2 regions of the Bradyrhizobium sp. BEA-2-5 genome follow, and region 2 is predicted to be linked to the other one. Evidence: riboswitches for the same ligand, from Rfam matches in the RefSeq annotation. Region 2 holds a riboswitch; the other holds the start of a gene.

Region 1 (6,827 bases), 160 kb from region 2:
CTGGGATGCCGAGAGCCGCACCTTGGTCGCTCCATAGGTTTGATCGACACCGCGCCGCCGGCAGGGCCGCGTTACGCCAGCGCCTTTTCGCGGCTCGCGATCAGTGCCCGCAAATCCTCGGTCACGGCGACCGACTGGTGCGTCTTCTGGTCGGTCGCGACCCAGATGATCTCGCCGGTGGCGCGCAGGTCATCGGAGCCCTTGGCGAAGATCGCGAGCGCAAGATTGATCGAGGAGCGACCGATCCGCGCGACCCGGACGCAGACCTCGATGTTCTCGTCGAACCGGATCGGCGCCTTGTACTCGACGACCGATTTCACGGTGTGGAAGTCGATCCCGGTCCGCGCCACCTCGCCGAGATAATCGTAGCCCAGCGCGCGGAAATATTCGGTGATGGCGGTGTCGAAATAGGTGAGGTAGTGCGCGTTGAACACCACGGCCTGCGCGTCGACCTCCGAATAGCGGACGCGAAACGGGAAATGGAACCAGAATTCCTCGCGCATGTTTCCTCCTGCCGCGGGCGGGCCAGTCCGTCATTCCGGGGCGCGACGAAGTCGCGAACCCGGAATCCAGAGGTCGTGGCGCGAGATTCCGGGTTCTCGCTTCGCGAGCCCCGGAATGACACCGAGTGAATCAGGCGTCAGAGACGCAACGCCACATAGCTGCAGTAGCTCCTTACTCCGCGGCTTGCGCGTAATCGCTCACCGGCGGGCAGGAGCAGACGAGGTTGCGGTCGCCGTAGACGTTGTCGACGCGGCCCACGGGGCACCAATACTTGTCGGTGCGCGAGACGCCGTCGGGGAAGCAGCCTTCGCTGCGGGTATAGGCCCTGTTCCAGGCATCGTCGGCGATGTCGTGGACGGTATGCGGCGCGTGGCGCAGCGGCGAGGCCTCGACCTTCCAGCGGCCCTTCTCGATCTCAGCGATTTCGTCGCGGATCGCGATCATGGCGTCGCAGAAGCGGTCGATCTCGAACTTCGATTCCGACTCGGTCGGCTCGATCATCAGCGTGCCCGGCACCGGGAAGCTCATGGTCGGCGCGTGGAAGCCGTAGTCGATCAGGCGCTTGGCGATGTCGTCGACGGTGACGCCGGAGGTGGTCTTCAGCGCGCGCGGATCGACGACGCATTCATGCGCGACGCGGCCCTTCTCGTTCCTGTAGAGCACCGGGAAGTGCGCATCGAGCCGTGCTGCGATGTAGTTGGCGTTGAGGATCGCGATCTCGGTGGCGCGCTTCAGGCCATCGCCGCCCATCATCAGGATGTAGATGTAGGAGATGGTCAGGATCGAGGCCGAGCCGAACGGCGCGGCCGAGACCGGGCCGACCGGTGCTTCGCCGTCTGTTGCGGGATGTCCCGGCAGAAACGGCGCGAGATGCGCCTTGACGCCGATCGGGCCCATGCCGGGACCGCCGCCGCCATGCGGGATGCAGAAGGTCTTGTGCAAGTTGAGATGGCTGACATCGGCGCCGTAGTCGCCCGGCCTGCTCAGGCCAACCTGGGCGTTGAGATTGGCGCCGTCGAGATACACCTGGCCGCCATGGGCGTGGACGATGTCGCAGATCTCGCGGATGTGCTCCTCGAACACGCCGTGGGTCGAGGGATAGGTGATCATGACCGCGGCGAGGTCGTTCGAATGCCTCTCCGCCTTGGCGCGGAGATCATTGACGTCGACGTCGCCGTTCTTCTCGCAGGCGACCACCACCACGTCCATGCCGGCCATCGCGGCCGAAGCCGGATTGGTGCCGTGGGCAGAGGAGGGGATCAGGCAGATCTTGCGGTGGCTCTGCCCGCGCGCGGCGTGATAGCCGCGGATCGCGAGCAGCCCGGCATATTCGCCCTGCGCGCCGGAATTCGGCTGCAGCGAGATCGCGTCATAGCCGGTGATGTCGCACAGCCATTTCTCCAGCCGCGCGAACAGCGCGTGATAGCCGTTGGCCTGATCCGCGGGCGCGAACGGATGCAGGTTGCCGAACTCCGGCCAGGTCAGCGGCATCATCTCCGTCGTCGCATTCAGCTTCATGGTGCAGGAGCCGAGCGGGATCATGGCGCGGTCGAGCGCGAGATCGCGATCGCTGAGCTTGCGCATGTAGCGCAGCATCTCGGTCTCCGAGCGGTGCGCGTGGAAGACCGGATGGGTGAGGAACGGGGTGGTGCGCTTCAGCGTCTCCGGCAGCGCCTCGCGCGTCCCGGCGTCGATCTCCGCATAGCTGAGCTTGCCGCCGAACACGCGCCACACCGCCTCGACGGTCTCCGGCGTCGTGGTCTCGTCGAGCGCGATGCCGAGCGTGGTCGCGCCGATGCGCAGATTGATCCGCTCCGCCTGCGCGCGGGTGACGAGCTCGATCTGCTTGCTGCCCGCCTCGACCGTCACGGTATCGAAGAACCCTTCGCTGGTCGGCGCAAAGCCGAGCTTGCGCAGGCCGCTCGCGAGCACGGCGGTGCGGCGGTGGACGTTGCGCGCGATCTGCGAGAGCCCCTCGGGGCCGTGATAGACCGCATACATCGAGGCGATCACGGCGAGCAGCACCTGCGCGGTGCAGATGTTGGAGGTCGCCTTCTCGCGGCGGATGTGCTGCTCGCGCGTCTGCAGCGCGAGGCGGTAGGCCGGCATGCCGCGGGAATCGACGGAGAGGCCGACGATGCGGCCGGGCAGCGAGCGCTTCAGCGCATCGCGCACCGCCATATAGGCCGCATGCGGTCCGCCATAGCCCATCGGCACGCCGAAGCGCTGCGCCGAGCCGATCGCGATGTCGGCGCCGAGCTCGCCGGGCGAGGCCAGCAGCGTCAGGGCCAGCAGGTCGGCCGCGACGATCGCGAGCGCGCCCTTGGCCTTCAGCGCTGCGATCGCAGGCCTGAGATCGCGCAATGCGCCCGACGTTCCCGGATATTGCAGCAGCGCGCCGAGCACGTCACTCTCGGTGAGATCGGTCAGGGGATCGCCGACGATCAGGGTCCAGCCCAGCGGCTCGGCGCGGGTCCGCATCACGGCCAGCGTCTGCGGATGGACGTCCTTGTCGACGAAGAAGGCCTTCGCCTTGACCTGCGAGTGCCGCTCCGCGAGCGCCATGGCTTCGGCGGCGGCGGTGGCTTCGTCGAGCAGCGAGGCGTTGGCGACGTCGAGCCCGGTGAGGTCGCAGATCATGGTCTGGAAGTTGAACAGCGCCTCCAGCCGGCCCTGGCTGATCTCGGGCTGGTAGGGCGTATAGGCCGTGTACCAGGCCGGATTCTCCAGGATGTTGCGCTGGATCACCGCGGGCAGGATCGTGCCGGAATAGCCTTGGCCGATCAGCGAGGTGAAGACCTGGTTCTGGGCTGCGAGCTCGCCCATATGCGCGATCGCCTCGGTTTCGCTGAGCGGCTTGCCGAGATCGAGCGGAGCGGCCTGCCGGATCGACGCCGGCAGCGTCTCGTCCATGAGCGCCTCGACGCTTTTCGCGCCGACCGTTTCGAGCATTGCGGTGACATCGCGCGCCGACGGGCCGATGTGGCGGCGGACGAAATCGGTGGCGGCTTCGTTGATCGGCTTGAAGGGCGCGTTCATGACGTGATCCTCGGGGTGATCCTTTAGGCGGTGTGCGCGGCGTAGGCGGCCTCGTCCATCAGGCCGCCGAGCTCGCCCTTGTCGGCAATCTTCAGCTTGAAGAACCAGGCCTTGCCGCCGGCGTCCGAATTGACCAGCGCGGGCTCGGCGGCGAGCGCGTCGTTGACCTCGACCACCTCGCCGGTGATCGGCGCGTAGACGTCGGAAGCGGCCTTGACGGATTCCACCACAGCGGCGGCCTCGGCCTTCTTCAGGCTGCGGCCGACCTTGGGCAGTTCGACGAACACCACGTCGCCGAGCTGCGACTGCGCATAGTCGGTGATCCCGATCGTGGCGACGTCGCCCTCGATGCGGAGCCATTCGTGGTCGGACGTGTACAGCGTCGTCATGGGGATCGATCCTTTGGCGTTCAGCGTTTGTAGGTGTTTTTCACGAAGGGCATGGCGGCGACTGCGAGCGGCAGGCGCTGGCCGCGCACTTCGGCGAAAACGGTGGTGCCGACGGCGGAAAGGGCGGTGGGCACATAGCCCATCGCGACCGGCGCGTTCAGGCTCGGGCCGAAACCGCCCGAGGTGACCTTGCCGATCGGCTCGGTCGAGCCGGCATCGGCGAACAGTGCGGCGCCTTCGCGCACGGGTGCGCGGCCGTCGGGCTTCAGGCCGACCCGCCGGCGCGCGGCGCCATCTGCGAATTGCACGAGAATCTTCTCGGCGCCGGGAAAGCCGCCGGCGCGCATCCCGCCGCTGCGGCGGCTCTTCTGCACCGACCATTCCAGCGCGGCCTCGACCGGCGTCGTCGCGGTGTCGATGTCGTGGCCGTAGAGGCAAAGCCCGGCTTCGAGCCGCAGGCTGTCGCGGGCGCCGAGGCCGATCGGCAGCACGTCCGGGTTTTCGAGCAGCGTCCTGGTGAGGCGCTCGGCGTCGGCGGCGGGAACGGAGATTTCGAAGCCGTCCTCGCCGGTATAGCCGGAGCGCGAGACGAAGCATTCGACGTCGCCGACGCGGCGCGGACCGGCGTCCATGAATTTCATCGAACCGACCTCTGCACACAATTTCGCCAGCGCCGCTTCCGCCTTCGGGCCCTGCAGCGCGATCAGCGCGCGGTCGGCAAGAGAATCGATGACGCAGTCGTCCGCGAGGTGCGCGCGCAGATGCGCCTCGTCCGCGTCCTTGCAGGCGGCGTTGACGACCAGGAACAGGTGATCGCCGAAATTGGCGACCATGAGATCGTCGAGGATGCCGCCGTCCGCATTGGTGAACTGGGCGTAGCGCTGCCGTCCCGGTGCGACACCGACGATGTCCTGCGGCACCAGTTTTTCCAGCGCGAGCGCGGCGTCGGCGACCTTACCGGATTTGGCCTTCAGCGCGAGCTGGCCCATGTGGGAGACGTCGAACAGGCCGGCCGCGGCGCGCGTATGGAGGTGCTCCTTCAGCACGCCCGCAGGGTACTGCACGGGCATGTCATAGCCGGCGAACGGCACCATCTTGCCGCCGCGCGCCAGGTGCAGCGCGTGCAGCGGGGTCTGTTTCAGCGGGGAGGTTTCGTGCGCAAGCATCACAGGGCCCTCGCGGTTCCCGCGGGGACCCATTTCCCCTTGAGAAACCTGCAGAAAGCCCCATCTGTCGCTGTGCCTGAGAGTATTATCCCGTCGGCGGACGCATCGGGGCGAACCCCAGCATCTCTTTCCAGATGTCAGACGCCACGCGGTCCTTTTGCCTGAGAGTTTCCGGGGCGGTTGCTCCTTCGGCGCCGGCAGTAAAGCCGGTCTCTCCCGACGTGACTAGGTATAGGTAGGTAGAAAACACGGCGCCACCAAGACTGTCAACGCAGCTGCAGCAACTATCCAATGGGCTTTGTGCTGCCGCGGCAAGCCCATGATCCGCCTGCACAGTTTCTGGACACCGCAGCTGGCAATGTCTAAAAGCGTTCGGCCGGAAAATGACGCCTTTTTGCGGCTGGCCGGCCCCTTTTTCCGATTGGATGAACATGAGCGGCGTCAACGAGATCAGGTCGACCTTTCTGAACTTCTTTGCCGAGAACGGCCACGAGATCGTGCCGTCCTCGCCATTGGTGCCGCGCAACGACCCCACGTTGATGTTCACCAATGCCGGCATGGTGCAGTTCAAGAACGTCTTCACCGGCATGGAGAAGCGGCCCTATCAGCGCGCCACCACCTCGCAGAAATGCGTGCGCGCCGGCGGCAAGCACAACGACCTCGACAATGTCGGCTACACCGCGCGCCATCTCACCTTCTTCGAGATGCTCGGCAATTTCTCGTTCGGCGACTATTTCAAGGAGCGCGCGATCGAGCTTGCCTGGAAGCTGATCACCACCGAGTTCGGGCTGAAGAAGGACAAGCTGCTCGTCACGGTCTATCACACCGACGACGAGGCGGCGGGCCTGTGGAAGAAGATCGCCGGCTTCTCCGAAGACCGCATCATCCGCATCCCGACCTCGGACAATTTCTGGGCGATGGGCGACACCGGACCGTGCGGCCCGTGCTCGGAGATCTTCATCGACCGCGGCGAGCACATCTGGGGCGGGCCTCCGGGCTCGCCGGAGGAGGACGGCGACCGCTTCCTCGAATTCTGGAATCTCGTGTTCATGCAGTTCGAGCAGGTGACGAAGGAGGAGCGCCAGCCGCTGCCGCGTCCCTCGATCGACACCGGCATGGGCCTGGAGCGCATGGCCTGCATCCTCCAGGGCGTCGAGAGCGTGTTCGAGACCGACCTGTTCCGCAATTTGATCGATGCCGCCGCGTCGACCCTCGGCCACGGGCCGAACGAGCAGACCGTGGCCTCGTTCCGCGTCATCGCCGACCATCTGCGCTCCTCCGCGTTCCTCGTCGCCGACGGCGTGCTGCCCTCGAACGAGGGCCGCGGCTACGTGCTGCGCCGGATCATGCGCCGTGCCATGCGCCATGCGCAGCTACTGGGCGCCAAGGAGCCGCTGATGCACCGGCTGGTCTGGGCGCTGGTGCGCGAGATGGGCCAGGCCTATCCCGACCTGATGCGCGCGGAGAATCTGATCGAGGAAACGCTGCGGCTGGAAGAGACCCGCTTCCGCAAGACGCTGTCGCGCGGCCTTGCCATCCTCGACGAGAAGTCGGCCGGCCTGAAGAAGGGCGACATGTTCGACGGCGACGTCGCCTTCACGCTCTACGACACCTACGGCTTCCCGCTGGACCTGACGCAGGACGCGCTGAAGTCGCGCGGCATCGGCGTCGACCAGGCGGCGTTCACGGATGCGATGGAGCGCCAGAAGGTGAAGGCGCGCGAGTCCTG
Region 2 (6,827 bases):
CGCGCGGGCCCTTCGCCGCCGGCGTGGGAGCAGCGGGGGCAGCGGCCGCAGGCGTGTCCGGCGGGCTTTCATGGCACTTGCCTTTGCGCCAGGCCTCATCCGCCAGCTTCTGCTGAGAGTGGATCGAGATCAGCTCGTTGCGATAGACCATCTCGGAGACGACAGTACCGCCGACGCCGGTCTCCGCCTTGGCCATCAATTTTTCCTGATCCGCCGCGCGGGTCTTGAGATTGCTGCGCTCGTTCTCGAGCTGCTTGCAATCATAAAGCTCGTACTTGGCGGGGTCGGCGAATGCCGACGGCACGGTGTCGCCGATCTGCGCGCAGCCGGAAACGCCCGCGGCCGAGGCGAGCAGCGCGATGACGGCCGCCGCGCGCGACAGCATCAGGCGGCGTGGGAAACGAACAGACATTCAGCTTTCTTAACCGGACAGTGTTGAGATTGCCTAAAGCAGCCACCGGTGTCCGGATTGAGGCTCAATCGCGGCGGCGCGCCGCTTATCCCAATGCTCGGCCTCCGAGGCAAATGGAATTGCGGGCCGCCGCTTAAGCCTTTGAAAGCTCACTTGTTAGCACCGGATAATGACAATTCCACTCGGCGCCCAAACGCGCTAAAAATCGGCGCGCCTGGCGCAACGCGGACGTGGCGGAATTGGTAGACGCAAGGGACTTAAAATCCCTCGATGGCAACGTCGTGTGGGTTCGACTCCCACCGCCCGCACCAGCCTTCGCATGCCGTGCGCGGACCCACTACTCGGGAGGGCCAGTGTCGCGGTGCTCGCCGCGTCGTGTCTTCCGGCGGTGGCGTGGTTCACACGCCGCAATCGCTGACTGTCTTACTCTTCCCGCATTGGAAATTCCGGCCGCGCAGTTCGCGGCCGTCGCATTTCGAAATCAATTTTGGTCGGAGATCGGCGATGGAGATTGCAAACTGCAATCGGATCGACGCTACGCCCGACGACCGCGCGCGGCGATGGATCCGCGCCGCGATCATGCTGTACGGACTGCTCGCGTTTGCCGCTGGAGCGGTGGTCTGGATGAACGGAACCGGTATCGGACCGACGCAGCTCACGAGCCTGTCGAGCCCGAGCAGCATGAGACCAGAGCACGGCGATTAGCGGTCGCCGGTTCGGAACCCGTGCACTGCATATTCGTTGTCATGCCGCAATTGGAGCATGACGATGACGAACGACGATCCATCCGCGCAGCGCGCAACCGACCAATGCGATCAGCGCAAGGAGCGTCCCTCCCCGCCGCAGAACGCACCACAAGGCGGGCCACCGCTCAGCGACGGACTGGAGCAGCTCCGCGACAGCCACACCTGACACGCGACAGCGCGAAAAGAAAATGGCCGGGACACGTCCCGGCCATTTGTTTTGCGCCAAGCCGCAGGCTTACTCGGACTTGTCGATGTTCCAGAAGATCGGCGTCGCCGGGCCGTCGAGCACGCCGGTCAGCGACTTCCGCCACGCGCTCGGAATGGTGTACTGGCCGAGCGGAACGTAGATCACCTGATCGTAGGCCTCGGTCTGGATTTCCGTGGCGATCTTCTTCTTTTCCTCAGCCGAGCCGGCGCGCGCGAACTTGTCACGCAGCTCCTCGATCTTCGGGTCTTCGGCCCAGCCGAACCAGCCGCCATTCTTGCCGCGACCGGTGATCGACGCGTTGACGATCGGATCGGAAACGTCGGCCGCGACCCAGTTGGTGAAGAACATGTTCCAGCCGCCCTCCTTCGGCGGCTTCTGGCTGGCGCGGCGGCTCACCACCGTCTGCCAGTCGGTGGCCTGCAGGTCGACCTTGAAGCCGGCTTCGCGCAGCAGCTGGGCCGCAACGATCGGCTGCGCCTTCAATGTCGTGACGTCGCCCGGCGCCATGATCACGACGGGTGTGCCGTCATAGCCGGACTCGGCGAGCGCCTTCTTGGCTGCAGCCATGCCGTTGCCCTTGATGAGAGTCTCGGCGCCGACGTCGGTCGCGAGCGGCGTATCGCACACGAAGAAGGCGCCGCAGATCTTCTGATATTTGGCGTTGCCGACGAGTGCATCGAGAACGTCCTTCTGGTTCATCGCCAGCAGGGCAGCTCGCCGCACCTTCACGTTGTCGAACGGCGGATGCAGGAAGTTCATGCGGCCGAGCGTCTGGAAACCGAACTTGTTGGAGACCTCGATCGTGAGCTCCTTGTTCGATTCCAGCACCGGCAGCATGTCGAACGGCAGGTTCTCCATGAAATCGATGTCGCCCGACTGCAGCGCGTTCACCGCGGTCTGCGCGTCCGGCATGGTGATCCACTCGACGCGGTCCACCTTCACCACCTTGCCGCCGGCGGTCCAGCTCGCCGGCTCCTTGCGCGGCACGTAGTCGGTGTTCTTGACATAGACCGCCTTCACGCCGGGCTGGAATTCCGACGCCACGAACTTGAAGGGACCGGAGCCGATCTGCTCGGGGATCGGCTTGTCCGGCGGCGTCTCGGCGAGACGCTTCGGCATCATGAAGGCAACGCGCGAGGACGGCTTGCCGATGGAATCGAGCACGAGGCCGTAGGGCTCCTTCAGCTTCAGCGTGATGGTCTTGGCGTCGGTCGCCTCGATGCTCGCGGTGAAGTCCATGAGCTTCTGGCCCATGCCGTCGACCGCGGCCCAGCGCTTCAGCGAAGCGACGCAGTCTTCCGCCGTCACCGGCGCGCCGTCATGCCACTTCAGGCCGTCGCGCAGCGTGAAGGTGTAGGTCAGCTTGTCGTCGGAAATCTTCCAATCCGCCATCTGCGGCTGGATCTTGAAGTTCGAATCCGTCGCCATCAGCGTGTCGAAGATCATGTAGCCATGATCGCGCGTGATGTAGGCCGTGGTGAAGATCGGGTCGATGATGCGCAGATCCGAATGCATCACCGCGGTGATGGTCTTGCCCGCGGCCATCGCCTGCGGTGCGAATGACAATTCCTGCGGCGCGAACGACAGCGCGAGCGCCGTCAACGCGGCCGCTAGCGTGCGGTGTTTCCAACGCGAGATAGGGAACATGCAATCTCTCCTGACGTGTAACTGGTCAAAGCCGGCTTATTCGTTATGCACGCGGTTCGTTATTTAGGCGAACTAACATGCTGTATGGCTTGTGAAATCGAGACTTGCACCAAGCGCCAAGCGCGTCAATCGGTTTCAGGTCGCATCGGACGTACACAAACGAATGAGGCCGCGCGCCAGATTTTGGCTTTACAAAATCGTCGGCTGAGATTTTCGTAACGCGCGCGCGATGCCGGCGCCGTCAGAACAACAAGAGAGAACAACGATGAATCCTGCCAATCTTCCCTTTGATTCCGAGGCGATGCTCGAGGGCCTGCGCGGCTGGGTTGAATGCGAGAGTCCGACCTGGGATGCAGGCGCCGTGGACCGCATGCTCGATATCGCGGCGCGGGATATGGCGATCATGGGTGCGACGATCGAGCGCATCGCCGGCCGCCAGGGCTTTGGTGGCGTCATCCGCGCGCGCTTTCCTCATCCCAAGCAGGGCGAGCCGGGCATCCTGATCGCCGGACACATGGATACCGTTCATCCGGTCGGCACCATCGAGAAGCTGAAATGGCGGCGCGAGGGCAACAAGTGCTATGGCCCCGGCATCTACGATATGAAGGGCGGCAATTACCTCTCGCTGGAAGCGATACGGCAACTGGCGCGCGCCTCGTTCACCACACCGCTGCCGATCACCGTGCTGTTCACGCCGGATGAGGAAGTCGGCACGCCTTCGACGCGGGACATCATCGAGGCGGAAGCGGCGCGCAACAAATACGTGCTGGTGCCGGAGCCCGGCCGCGCCGACAACGGCGTCACGACCGGACGCTACGCCATCGCGCGCTTCAATCTGGAAGCCACCGGCAAGCCCAGCCATGCCGGCGCGACGCTGTCTTCCGGCCGCTCCGCGATCCGGGAGATGGCGCGGCAGATCCTCGCGATCGACGCGATGACGACGGAGGACTGCACCTTCTCGGTCGGCGTCGTCCACGGCGGACAATGGGTCAATTGCGTTGCGACGACCGCAACCGGCGAAGCGCTCTCCATGGCCAAGCGTCAGGCCGATCTCGACCGCGGTGTCGAGAGGATGCTGGCGCTGTCGGGCACCACCAACGACGTCACGTTCAAGGTCACGCGTGGCGTGACGCGTCCGGTGTGGGAGCCGGATGCCGGTACCATGGCGCTGTATGAGAAGGCAAAAGGCCTTGCGGCAGCGATGGGTCTCGATCTGCCGCACGGCAGCGCCGGCGGCGGCTCCGACGGCAACTTCACTGGCGCGATGGGAATCCCCACGCTCGACGGCCTGGGCGTACGCGGCGCCGATGCACATACGCTCAACGAGCATATCGAGGTCGACAGCCTTGCCGAACGCGGCCGCCTGATGGCGGCGCTGCTGGCGACGCTGGACTGACATCGATTGCACTGCACAACACGTTGGCACTGCCGGATCGAAATTTAGCCTTGTCCATTTTTAAGGCTTCGCCTACGGTCCGGCCGTCCAACGCGACGATGCGGGAGAGATCGAAGCGACAACATTCGTGTTGTTGCCTTCGGCGCCGACGGAGCAACCGCCCCGGAAACTCTCAGGCAAAAGGACCGTTTCGTCAGGACGATCTGGAGAGAGACGAACATGGCCGCACATCAAGGGCCATGACGTCCACCGAAGGGGATAGTTCGCTTCCGGCCCCGGCCCGATGCGGATCAAGCTCTCAGGTAACCGTGACAGATGGGGCGCCGATGCCGGTTTCACCGGCGGTTCGGCGACTCTAACCCACGGGAGCCTGAAAACCATCATGCCACACATCGCCATCATCGGCGCCGGCATCACCGGCGTCACGACCGCCTATGCCCTGCTCGAACGCGGCTACAAGGTGACGGTGCTCGACAAGCACCGCTACGCCGCGATGGAGACGTCCTTCGCCAATGGCGGGCAGCTCTCCGCATCGAACGCCGAAGTGTGGAACAGCACGGCGACGATCCTGAAGGGCTTGCGCTGGATGTTTCGGCGCGACGCGCCGCTGCTGATGAACCCGCGGCCGAACTGGCACAAATATTCGTGGATGAGCGAGTTCGTCGGTCACATCACGCGCTATCGCGGCAACACCATCGAGACCACAAAGCTCGCCATCGAAGCGCGCAAGCATCTGTTCTCGATCGCAGAGCGCGAGAACATCGCCTTCGATCTCGAGCGCCGCGGCATCCTGCACGTCTATCACGACAGGGCCGGCTTCGAAGCCGGCCTCAAGGTCAACACGCTGCTGCAGCAGGGCGGGCTCGACCGCCGGCCGGTGACCCCGGACGAGATCCGCGTCATCGAACCCGCGTTGCAGACGGCCTGCTATGGTGGCTTCTACACGCCGTCGGATGCGACCGGCGATATCCACAAGTTCACCCGCGGCCTGGCGGAAGCCTGCAAGCGGCGTGGCGCGACCTTTGTCCATGAAGCCGACGTCGACACGATCGCGCGCGGCGATGACGGCTTCCGCATCGGCTGGAACGAAGCTGCTTCACATGATGCTGCGGTCGCGACGCGACGGCAGTTGCAGGCGGACGGGATCGTGGTCTGCGCGGGCGTTGCGAGCCGTCACTTCGCCGCCCTGCTCGACGAGCGCGTCAACGTCTATCCGGTGAAGGGCTACTCGATCACCGTGCAGCTCGACAGCGCCGAAAGCCGCAACGCCACCCCGACGGTGAGCCTGCTCGACGAGGCCGCCAAGATCGTCACCAGCCGGCTCGGCGCCGATCGTTTTCGCGTCGCCGGCACCGCCGAATTCAACGACTTCAACCGCGACATCCGCGCCGACCGCGTGCAGCCGCTGATCGACTGGGTGCGGCATCATTTCCCAGAGATCGATACGTCGAAAGTCGTGCCGTGGGCGGGGCTGCGCCCGATGATGCCGAACATGATGCCGGTCGTGCGCGCAGGGCGGATACCGGGCGTGTTCTTCAACACCGGCCACGGCCATCTCGGCTGGACTCTGTCGGCCGCGACGGCGCAGATGATCGCCCAGACCATCGACGGCTGGCGCGACCTCGACACGCCGCCGATGGCGCCGTCGATCGGTGCCGGGCTCGACGTGGATTCCAACGCGCGCAAAGCTGAAATCAATCCACCTTCCAGTGGACTGCTTCGAACTTCACCGGAGGAATAATCGCGGCCAACAGGACTGATTAGCTGCACCGCAAAAACCGCAGCACCGATGGCATGGGACTTGCTCAAGTTCTACCGTGAGTCTGCTACCATCTGTGCTACGGTCTGGTGTGCAACGGTCCCGCTGGGGACTTCATCGACCACAACCCAACGGATCAAATTTGCTCGGATATCTGCTTCGCCGCATCCTCGCCGCCATTCCCGTGATGGGCGTCGTCGCGCTGTTCGTGTTCCTGCTTCTGCGGCTGACGCCGGGGGATCCCGCCGCGATTCTCGCCGGCGACAACGCGACACCGGAACGGCTCGAGCGTATCAGGACCTCGCTTGGTCTGAACGAGCCGATCTACATCCAGTTCTACACCTGGATCGCCAAGCTGCTGCACGGCGACCTCGGCGTCTCCCTGATCTCGAATAAGCCGATCCTCGAAATGATCGTCCCGCGCCTCGAGCCCTCGATCTCGGTCGCGCTGGCCACCATCATCCTCTCGATCCTGGTGGCGGTGCCGCTCGGCGTGATCGCGGCCTGGAAGCACGGCACCTGGATCGACCGCTTCGTGATGGGCCTGTCCGTGCTCGGCTTCTCGGTGCCGGTGTTCGTGGTCGGCTATCTCCTGATCCAGATCTTCGCCATCGACCTGCGCTGGGTGCCGGTGCAGGGCTTCCGCAGCATCTCGAACG

The links. Region 2 has a riboswitch for glycine ahead of RX327_RS25175 (D-amino acid dehydrogenase). Riboswitches for the same ligand answer to the same signal wherever they lie in the genome.
Region 1: linked by a shared signal. The riboswitch ahead of gcvT (glycine cleavage system aminomethyltransferase GcvT) and the one ahead of RX327_RS25175 (D-amino acid dehydrogenase) in region 2 are both predicted to bind glycine.

The regions. Positions count from the first base shown of each region.
Region 1 covers NZ_CP136629.1:5,491,162-5,497,988, reverse strand. The annotation lists gene RX327_RS25965 (hypothetical protein) at 1-37, shown strand, start outside; gene RX327_RS25960 (acyl-CoA thioesterase) at 72-503, opposite strand; gene gcvP (aminomethyl-transferring glycine dehydrogenase) at 676-3,543, opposite strand; gene gcvH (glycine cleavage system protein GcvH) at 3,567-3,932, opposite strand; gene gcvT (glycine cleavage system aminomethyltransferase GcvT) at 3,953-5,098, opposite strand; glycine riboswitch at 5,239-5,327, opposite strand; gene alaS (alanine--tRNA ligase) at 5,530-6,827, shown strand, end outside.
Region 2 covers NZ_CP136629.1:5,333,098-5,339,924, forward strand. The annotation lists gene RX327_RS25145 (hypothetical protein) at 1-412, opposite strand, end outside; tRNA gene RX327_RS25150 (tRNA-Leu) at 637-723, shown strand; gene RX327_RS25155 (hypothetical protein) at 917-1,117, shown strand; gene RX327_RS25160 (hypothetical protein) at 1,181-1,324, shown strand; gene RX327_RS25165 (ABC transporter substrate-binding protein) at 1,394-3,013, opposite strand; gene RX327_RS25170 (M20/M25/M40 family metallo-hydrolase) at 3,279-4,409, shown strand; glycine riboswitch at 4,501-4,607, shown strand; glycine riboswitch at 4,611-4,726, shown strand; gene RX327_RS25175 (D-amino acid dehydrogenase) at 4,792-6,150, shown strand; gene RX327_RS25180 (ABC transporter permease) at 6,311-6,827, shown strand, end outside.